DNA from 2 places in the Sphingomonas molluscorum genome. Region 1 is predicted to be linked to the other one. Evidence: predicted binding sites of a transcription regulator. Region 1 holds the regulator's gene; the other holds the start of a gene.
What was found. Region 1 encodes LexA, which represses DNA repair genes until DNA is damaged. Its sites were predicted from a motif close to GTTCCNCNCTTGTTCT; they were not measured.
Positions count from the first base shown of each region.

Region 2: a site for LexA is predicted at 2,400-2,415, ahead of ABDZ92_RS15470 (ATP-dependent helicase). Genes of this name have one in related genera too.

Region 1 is NZ_BAAAEL010000008.1:68,091-72,103, forward strand. It holds gene moaC (cyclic pyranopterin monophosphate synthase MoaC) at 1-67, shown strand, start outside; gene ABDZ92_RS09655 (molybdopterin molybdotransferase MoeA) at 64-1,242, shown strand; gene lexA (transcriptional repressor LexA) at 1,297-1,971, shown strand; gene ABDZ92_RS09665 (ComEC/Rec2 family competence protein) at 2,368-4,013, opposite strand, start outside.
Region 2 is NZ_BAAAEL010000015.1:263,546-267,558, reverse strand. It holds gene ABDZ92_RS15485 (pseudouridine synthase) at 1-251, shown strand, start outside; gene rsmD (16S rRNA (guanine(966)-N(2))-methyltransferase RsmD) at 251-814, shown strand; gene ABDZ92_RS15475 (MFS transporter) at 768-2,081, opposite strand; gene ABDZ92_RS15470 (ATP-dependent helicase) at 2,419-4,013, shown strand, end outside.

The DNA of each region.
Region 1 (4,013 bases):
CATGGTGATCGACGGCGTTCGCCTGCTCGCCAAGTCGGGCGGCAAGTCCGGAGACTGGCAGGCGTGAGCCTGCTGCCGCTCGACGAGGCGCAGGCGCGGGTATTGGGCCTGGCCGCGCCGGTCGCCGTCGAGACGGTGCCGATCCGCGACGCCATCGGCCGCTGGGCAGCCGACGATCTGCCGGCGCTGCGCACCCAGCCCGAACGCGCACTGTCGTCGATGGACGGCTATGCGATCCGCTTCGCCGACCTGCCGGGACCGTGGGAGGTCATCGGGGAATCCGGGGCCGGGCGTCCGTTCGGCGGCCTGGTAGGAGCAGGCCAGGCGGCGCGCATCTTCACGGGGGCCGCATTGCCCGAGGGCGCCGACACGGTACTGGTGCAGGAAGAGGCAGCGCGCGAGAGCAGCCGTCTGATGCTGGCGGGCGAAGGGCCGCCGCGGCGCGGCAGCAGCGTGCGTGCGGCCGGGCTGGATTTCACCGCGGGCGAGCGGCTGCTGTCGGCCGGTGCGGCGATCACGCCGGCTGCGGCAGCGCTGCTGGCGGTGGGCGGGCACGGCATGGTTCCCGTCCGGCGCCGGGTGCGGGTGGCGATCGCGGCCACGGGGGACGAACTCGTGGCGCCGGGTTCCCCCCCCGACGCCGGGCTTCCGGAGTCCAACGGCGTGCTGCTGGCGGGCCTGCTCGGGCGGCTGCCCGTCGAACGGATCGACCTGGGAATCCTGCCGGACGACCTCTCCGCACTCACCGCCGCCTTCGCCGGGGTGGATGCCGATGTGCTGGTGACGACGGGGGGCGCCTCGGTCGGCGACCATGATCTGGTGCGGCCGGCGCTGGAGGCGGCAGGCGCGCGGATCGACTTCTGGCGCATCGCGATGCGGCCGGGAAAGCCGATGATGGCGGGCAGGCTCGGCGACGCCGTCGTGCTGGGGTTGCCGGGCAACCCGGTGTCCGCATTCGTGACAGCAACGCTGTTCCTGCTGCCGCTGGTGCGCACGCTCGCGGGCGCGGCCGATCCGCTGCCGCGGCGGCGGGTGGTGCCGCTCGGCGCGCCGCTGGCCGCGAACGACCGGAGGGCCGATCACCTGCGCGCGGAGCTGCGCGACGGGGTGGCTTTTCCCGCCCCCGCGCAGGACAGTTCCATGCTGCGCACGCTCGCCCGAGCCGACTGCCTGATCGTGCGTCCTCCCCATGCTGCCGCGGCAAACGCAGGCGACTCGGTGGAAATCCTGGATATCGGTTGACAGGGGGCGGCTCCGTTTCCTAAAGGTTCCATATCTGTTCCGACGGAGGACCGCATGCTCACGCGCAAGCAGCACGAGCTGATCTGCTTCATCGACGACCGGTTGAAGGAAACCGGCGTGTCCCCCTCGTTCGAGGAGATGAAGGAAGCGCTCGACCTCAAGTCGAAGTCGGGCGTGCATCGCCTGATCAGCGCGCTGGAGGAACGCCAGTTCATCCGTCGCCTGCCGAACCGCGCCCGCGCGCTTGAAGTGCTGCGGATGCCGGACCGGCCGGAAACGGCCAAGAAGGCGCCGGTCAAGACGGCGCCCGCCCGAAGCGCGCCGGTCGCGCCGCCCGCTCCCGCCAACGACGTCATCGAGATCCCGCTGCACGGCCGCATCGCTGCCGGCGTCCCGATCGAGGCGATGGAAGGCCAGCAGATGCTGCCGGTGCCGGCCGCGCTGCTGGGCTCGGGCGAGCATTATGCGCTGGAGGTCGCGGGCGACTCGATGGTCGAGGCCGGCATTCTCGACGGCGACTATGCGTTGGTCCGCCGCACCGATGCGGCGCGCGACGGCGAGATCGTGGTCGCGCTGATCGATGAGAACGAGGCGACACTGAAGTATTTCCGCCGCGAGGGCGCGATGATTCGCCTCGACCCGGCGAACCGCAGCTATGATCCGCAGCGCTATCGCCCGGATCAGGTGCGGGTGCAGGGGAAGCTTGCAGGACTGCTGCGCCGCTACTGAGGCGGACGCTGGGATCCTCCTATAGCCGGGTTGCGGCCATTGACGCGCCGCGACCCGGCTCATGTCGCTCTTCATTGCGCGTGTGGGCGCAGGGTGATGGCTCTCCAAAGGGGCATAGCGTGCGGCTCGTGGGAGTTCGCTCCGCGAGGGAGGTCGCCCGGCGCACATCATCCTGCCCGGCGGAGGCGGGACCCTCGCCATCGGAGCAGAGGTCGGATACGCCGAGTCCCTGCGTAGGCGGCGGCTCGGTTCCAAGCAGGACAACGACGTGCAGCACCCCAACCTGGGCTTCTGCCTCCGCAGGAGCATGCGTGGCAGGTGCCGTGGGAGAGGCTAGCAACCCCGGCCTTTGTCAGAATGACGAGGGCGGAGGTGGATAGCTGGCGCGGTGCGGCGTCAGGAATGCGGGCGGTGCCAGCCGCTCCTTCTGCGCCGCGGCCAGCGGTCTGCCACGGGCGCCGTTGTCGACGGGGTGATCCACGGGTGCTGATCCCCAGGGGCGCGGACGCGGCGCGCCTCGGGTGGATCGAAGCGGATGGCGACTCCGCCCGTTTGGGCGAGCACCGGTCGGTCGAGCCTAAGCCAGCGGGGCGTGCAGCCGCGCGGGAGGCGGCGTTCGCTGACGACGATGTCGGCGTCGCGGCATGCGGCGATCAGTTCGCGCACCGGAAGCAGGTAGCCGCTGCGCGTTGCGACGACGCGCCAGAGGCGGTCGGGGGCGGCAACATCGACGACGCAGACGTCGGCGGTGCAGCGGGCGTTAGGCTGCTCGGCGAGCGGGGGCAGTTCGCCTTCTACACCGCCCCCCTCCCCCAAGGTGCCCCGCACGTAGTCGCCTGCTCGGTCGCGGAGGATCGCCATGCCTCCCTCGGGCGTGCGGATGGCGAGGTGCCGGCCGTCGCTGGTGACGAGCAGGTCCGGCGCGGGCGTCTCGAGCGCCCACAGTGCCCCGGCCGCAAACGGTGCCAGCCCCAGCAGCCGGGTGCGCGTGCGCCATAGCGCCAGCCACAGCCCGCCTGCGACCATCAGCCCGAACGCTCCGCCCGGCATCGACGGCAGCGCCGCGACGGAGCCCGGGGCGGCTGCGACCGTGCGGGCGATCCAGAGCAGCAGCGACAGGGCGCGCTCGACCACCCACCAGGCCGGCGCGCCGAGGCCGAGGAGATCGAGCAGCAGTGCCAGCGCCTCCGCCGGCATGACGACAAAGGTGGTGAGCGGAATCGCGACGATGTTGGCGAGCGCCCCGTAAAGCCCGGCCTTGTGGAAGTGGAACAGGCCGATCGGCATCAGCACCGCCTCCACCGCGATGCCGGTCAGCAGCAGCGAGCCGAGCCCGCGCAGTAGCCGTCGCGGCAGGCTCTCGTCGCGCGCCTGGAACCACCGGCGGACTCGCGGGTGTTCGTGGAGCGCGACGATCGCGGTGACGGCGGCGAAGCTCAGTTGGAAGCTGGGACCGGCGAGCGACTCCGGAAGCAGCAACAGCACCAGAAAGGCCCCGGTCGCGACCAGCCGCAAGGTGATCGCCTCCCGCCCCATCGCCAGCGCCGCCAGCACCAGCAGGGCTGCGACGCAGGACCGGATGGTCGGCACTTCGGCCCCCGACAGCCAGGTATAGCCGATCGCCGCCAGCGCCGCGCCCGAGGCCGCCACCAGCGGCAGGCGCACTCGCAGCGCGAGCGCCGGCACCAGCGCCAGCAAGCGGAGCAACAGCAACATGGTCGCGCCCACCACAGCCGTGACGTGCAGGCCGCTGATCGACAGAAGGTGGGCGAGGCCCGCGCGGCGCATCGCCTCGTCCGCGTCCTCGCCGATGGCCCCCCGGTCTCCGGTCACCAGCGCGGCCGCGACTCCGCCCTCGCTGCCGGGCACCTGCTGCTGGATGTGGGCGGTCAGGCGGTTGCGCAGCCCAGCGCCGGGGGTGACCGCCGGCGTCACCACCTCGATCGGCGCGAAGCCACGGCCCGTCGCCCCAACGCGGTCGAACCACGCCACGCGGGTGAAGTCATAGGCGCCGGGTACGGCAGGCGGCGGCGGGGGCACGA
Region 2 (4,013 bases), on a different contig from region 1:
GCGAAGGTCCACGCACGGCCCGCCCCGAGGGGGCGCGGCCGCCGCGTGGCGACGGGCCGCGCTCTGGCTATGGCGCGGGTGCGCCGCGGGGCGATGGCCCGCGCGCTCCTCGCGGAGAGGGACCGCGTTCGCCGCGTGGTGACGCTACACGCTCGCCGCGCGGTGATGCACCGCGTCCGCCGCGGGGGGATGGTCCCGCCCGTCCGCCGCGGGGTGGACGGCCCGGCGGTCCTCCCAAGGGTCGCGGCTGATGCGCATCATTTCCGGCCAGTGGCGTGGGCGTCCGATCGCCGCACCCAAGGGTGAAGCGACCCGCCCGACCGCGGATCGCACGCGCGAGGCGCTGTTCTCCATGCTGGCGAGCCGCGTCGGCAGCTTTGAGGGGCTGGCGGTCGCCGACCTGTTCGCAGGATCGGGCGCGCTGGGGCTAGAGGCGTTGTCGCGCGGCGCGGCGTCGTGCCTGTTCGTGGAGCAGGACCGCCATGCGCTCGATGCACTGCGCGCCAATGTCGAGAAGCTCGGCGCCAAGGGCGCGCAGGTGCGGGCGCAATCCGTGCTGGCGCTGGGGCCGACCGCCACGCCGCTCGACCTGATCCTGATGGATCCGCCCTATGCGAGCGGCGCCGGCTGGGTGGCCGCCGACAAGCTCGCGCGGCTCGGCTGGATCGGGCCGGCGACCTGGGTGAGCGTCGAGACCGGCCGCACGGAGGACGCCGATGCGCCCGGCTTCGTGATCGATGCCGAGCGCGTCTATGGCAAGGCGAAGCTCACTTTGCTCCGCCGCGCGGAACCAGCCACAGACCTGCAAGACTGAACAGCCCGGCGACGGCGAGGTAGAGCCCCACCGGGGTGAGCCCGCCCGCCTGGGCGAATGCCTCGGCCGCCATCGGCGTCACCGCGCCGCCGATCACGCCGCCGACGTTGAACGCCATCGACGCGCCGGTGTAGCGCACGCGCGGCGGGAACAGGCCCGGCAGCCAGGCGCCGAGCGGCCCGTAGACGAAGCCCATCGCGAACAGCGCGATCGCCAGCCACGCAGTGACGGCGGCGATCGTGCCGCCGCCCATCAGCGGCTGCATCAGCAGGCCGGCGACGATCACGCCCCCGCAGCCGAAGGCGAGCACCCGGCCGGTGGTGCTGCGATCCGCCCACCAGCCGGCGAGCGCGATGCCGGCGGCCATGAACAGGATCGCGAACAGCTGCATCGACAGGAAGGTGTCGCGCGAGAAGCCGAGACGCGTGGTGCCGTGGCCAAGCGCGAAGGCGGTGGCGATGTAGTAGAGCGCGAAGCAGGCCACCGCGCCAAACGTGCCGGCGAGCGTGCCGCGAAGATGGCTGCGGAAGAGTTCGGCGAGCGGCACCGACGCGGGGGTTTCGTGCTCCAGGGCGGCGCGGAACTCGGCGGTCTCGGTGAGCTTGAGGCGAACCCACAGGCCGAGGCCAACCAGCAATGCGCTGGCGAGGAACGGCAGGCGCCAGCCCCAGCTGCGGAACGCGGCTTCGTCCAGGCCGAGCCCGAGCAGCAGGAACAGGCCATTGGCGGCGAGGAAGCCGACCGGCGCGCCGAGCTGCGGCACCGATCCGAAGCGGCCGGCCCAGCCCTTGGGCGCATTCTCCACCGCAAGCAGCGCCGCTCCGCCCCACTCGCCGCCAAGGCCGAGCCCCTGGGCGAAGCGCAGAAGGCACAGCAGGAACGGGGCGAGCAGGCCGACCTGGCCGTAGGTAGGCAAAAACGCGATCGCGAGCGTCGAGCCGCCCATCAGCATCAGCGAGGCGACCAGCGTCGACTTGCGGCCCATACGGTCGCCGAAGTGGCCGAACAGTGCCGCGCCGAGCGGGCGGGCGAGGAACGCGAGGCCGAGGCTGGCGTAGCTCAGCATCAGCCGCGCCGATTCCGACTCGGCCGGGAAGAACAAGGTCGGGAACACCAGCGCCGCGGCAGTGGCGTAGATGTAGAAGTCGTAGAACTCGACCGAGGTGCCGACGAGGCTGGCGAGCAGGATGCGGCGGCTGGAGGGGCCGCCGGCTGTGGGCAGAACGGCGGCCGGGATTGGCGCGGCGGCGGAACGGTGGGCGGTCATGCGGGCTGGTTGGCGGTGGAGTTGCGGGAGGTCAACCTGCGCACGCATCTTTGTTGCCGAAGAAGCTGGCGCTGGAGCAGCATCCTTGCGCTTTCTCAGTCATCAGAAGCGAAGAAAGCCATCTGGTATCTTCCCCTGTGGTGCTCCTGCGACGGCAGGAGCCCAGGGGTTCGGGCGCCACGGGTCGTTGATCTGCTTGGCCCTGGATTCCTGCCTGCGCAGGGATACGGCAGCTGCCGGGGCGTCTGTCGCACCATTCGCAGGCGGCCGGGGACGCGACGTTTACGGCACGGTTCAAGCCTTGCCCCGGCGGGCTTCGTTCCCTAGCTGTTCGCGCATGAACGTGCCGCAGACGACCCCCTCGCCCCAGGACCCGCCGTACCTGCGTGGCCTCAACGAACCGCAGCGCGAAGCCGTGCTGACGAGCGAGGGCCCGGTGCTGGTGCTGGCGGGCGCAGGCACGGGCAAGACCGCGGCGCTGACGGCGCGGCTGGCGCACCTGCTGTACACGCGCAAGGCGTGGCCGTCGGAAATCCTGTCGGTCACCTTCACCAACAAGGCCGCGCGCGAGATGCGCGAGCGCGTCGGGCGGCTGGTCGGCGACGCGGTGGAGGGCATGCCGTGGCTCGGCACCTTCCATGCGATTGGCGCGAAGATGCTGCGCCGCCATGCTGAGCTGGTGGGGCTGCAGTCGAACTTCACCATCCTCGATACCGACGACCAGCTGCGGTTGATGAAGCAGCTGATCGTGGCGGCCAACCTGGACGAGAAGCGCTTCCCTGCCCGCCAGCTCGCCGGCGTGATCGACAGCTGGAAGAACAAGGGGATGACGCCCGCCGACGTGGACGCGGGCGAGAGCGAGCGCTTCGCCAACGGTCGCGGCGGCGAGCTGTACCAGCAGTATCAGGATCGCCTCAAGGCGGTGAACGCCTGCGACTTCGGCGACCTGCTGCTGCACGTGCTGACCATCCTGCGCACCCATCGCGATGTGCTGGAACACTATCAGCAGCGCTTCCGCTACATCATGGTGGACGAGTATCAGGACACCAACTCGGTCCAGTATCTGTGGCTGCGGCTGCTGGCGCAGGAGCGGAAGAATATCTGCTGCGTGGGCGACGACGACCAGTCGATCTATTCCTGGCGCGGCGCGCAGGTGGAGAACATCCTGCGCTTCGAGCGCGACTTCCCCGGCGCCAAGGTGATCCGGCTGGAGCAGAACTACCGCTCCACCCCGCACATCCTGGGTGCGGCCGGCGGCGTGATCGCCAACAACAGCGGCCGGCTGGGCAAGCAGCTGTGGACCGAGCTCGACGCGGGCGAGAAGGTGCGCGTGATCGGCGTCTGGGATGGCCCCGAGGAGGCGCGGCGCGTCGGCGAGGAGATGGAGGCGTGCCGCCGCGCGGGCAAGTCCTATGACGAGATGGCGATCCTGGTGCGCGCGCAGCACCAGACCCGCGAGTTCGAGGACCGGTTCATCGCCATCGGCCTTCCCTATCGCATCGTCGGCGGCCAGCGCTTCTACGAGCGGATGGAGATCCGCGACGCCATCGCCTACCTGCGCGTCGTCAATCAGCCCGCCGACGACCTGGCGTTCGAGCGCATCGTCAACGTGCCCAAGCGGGGCCTCGGCGACAAGGCGGTGGCGACCGTGCACCGCTATGCGCGCGCGACCGGCAGCCCGCTGATGACGGCAGCGGCGCGCATCCTCGACACCGACGAGTTGACCGGGGCGGCGCGCAAGTCGCTCGGCCGGCTGGTCGGCGACATCGCCCGCTGGCGCGACATGGCGCGCGACCTGCCCCATCCGGAACTCGCCCGCCAACTGCTCGACGAGAGCGGCTATACGGCGATGTGGCAGGCGGAGAAGTCGGCCGAGGCCGCCGGGCGCCTGGAGAACCTCAACGAGCTCGTCCGCGCGATGGAGGAATACGA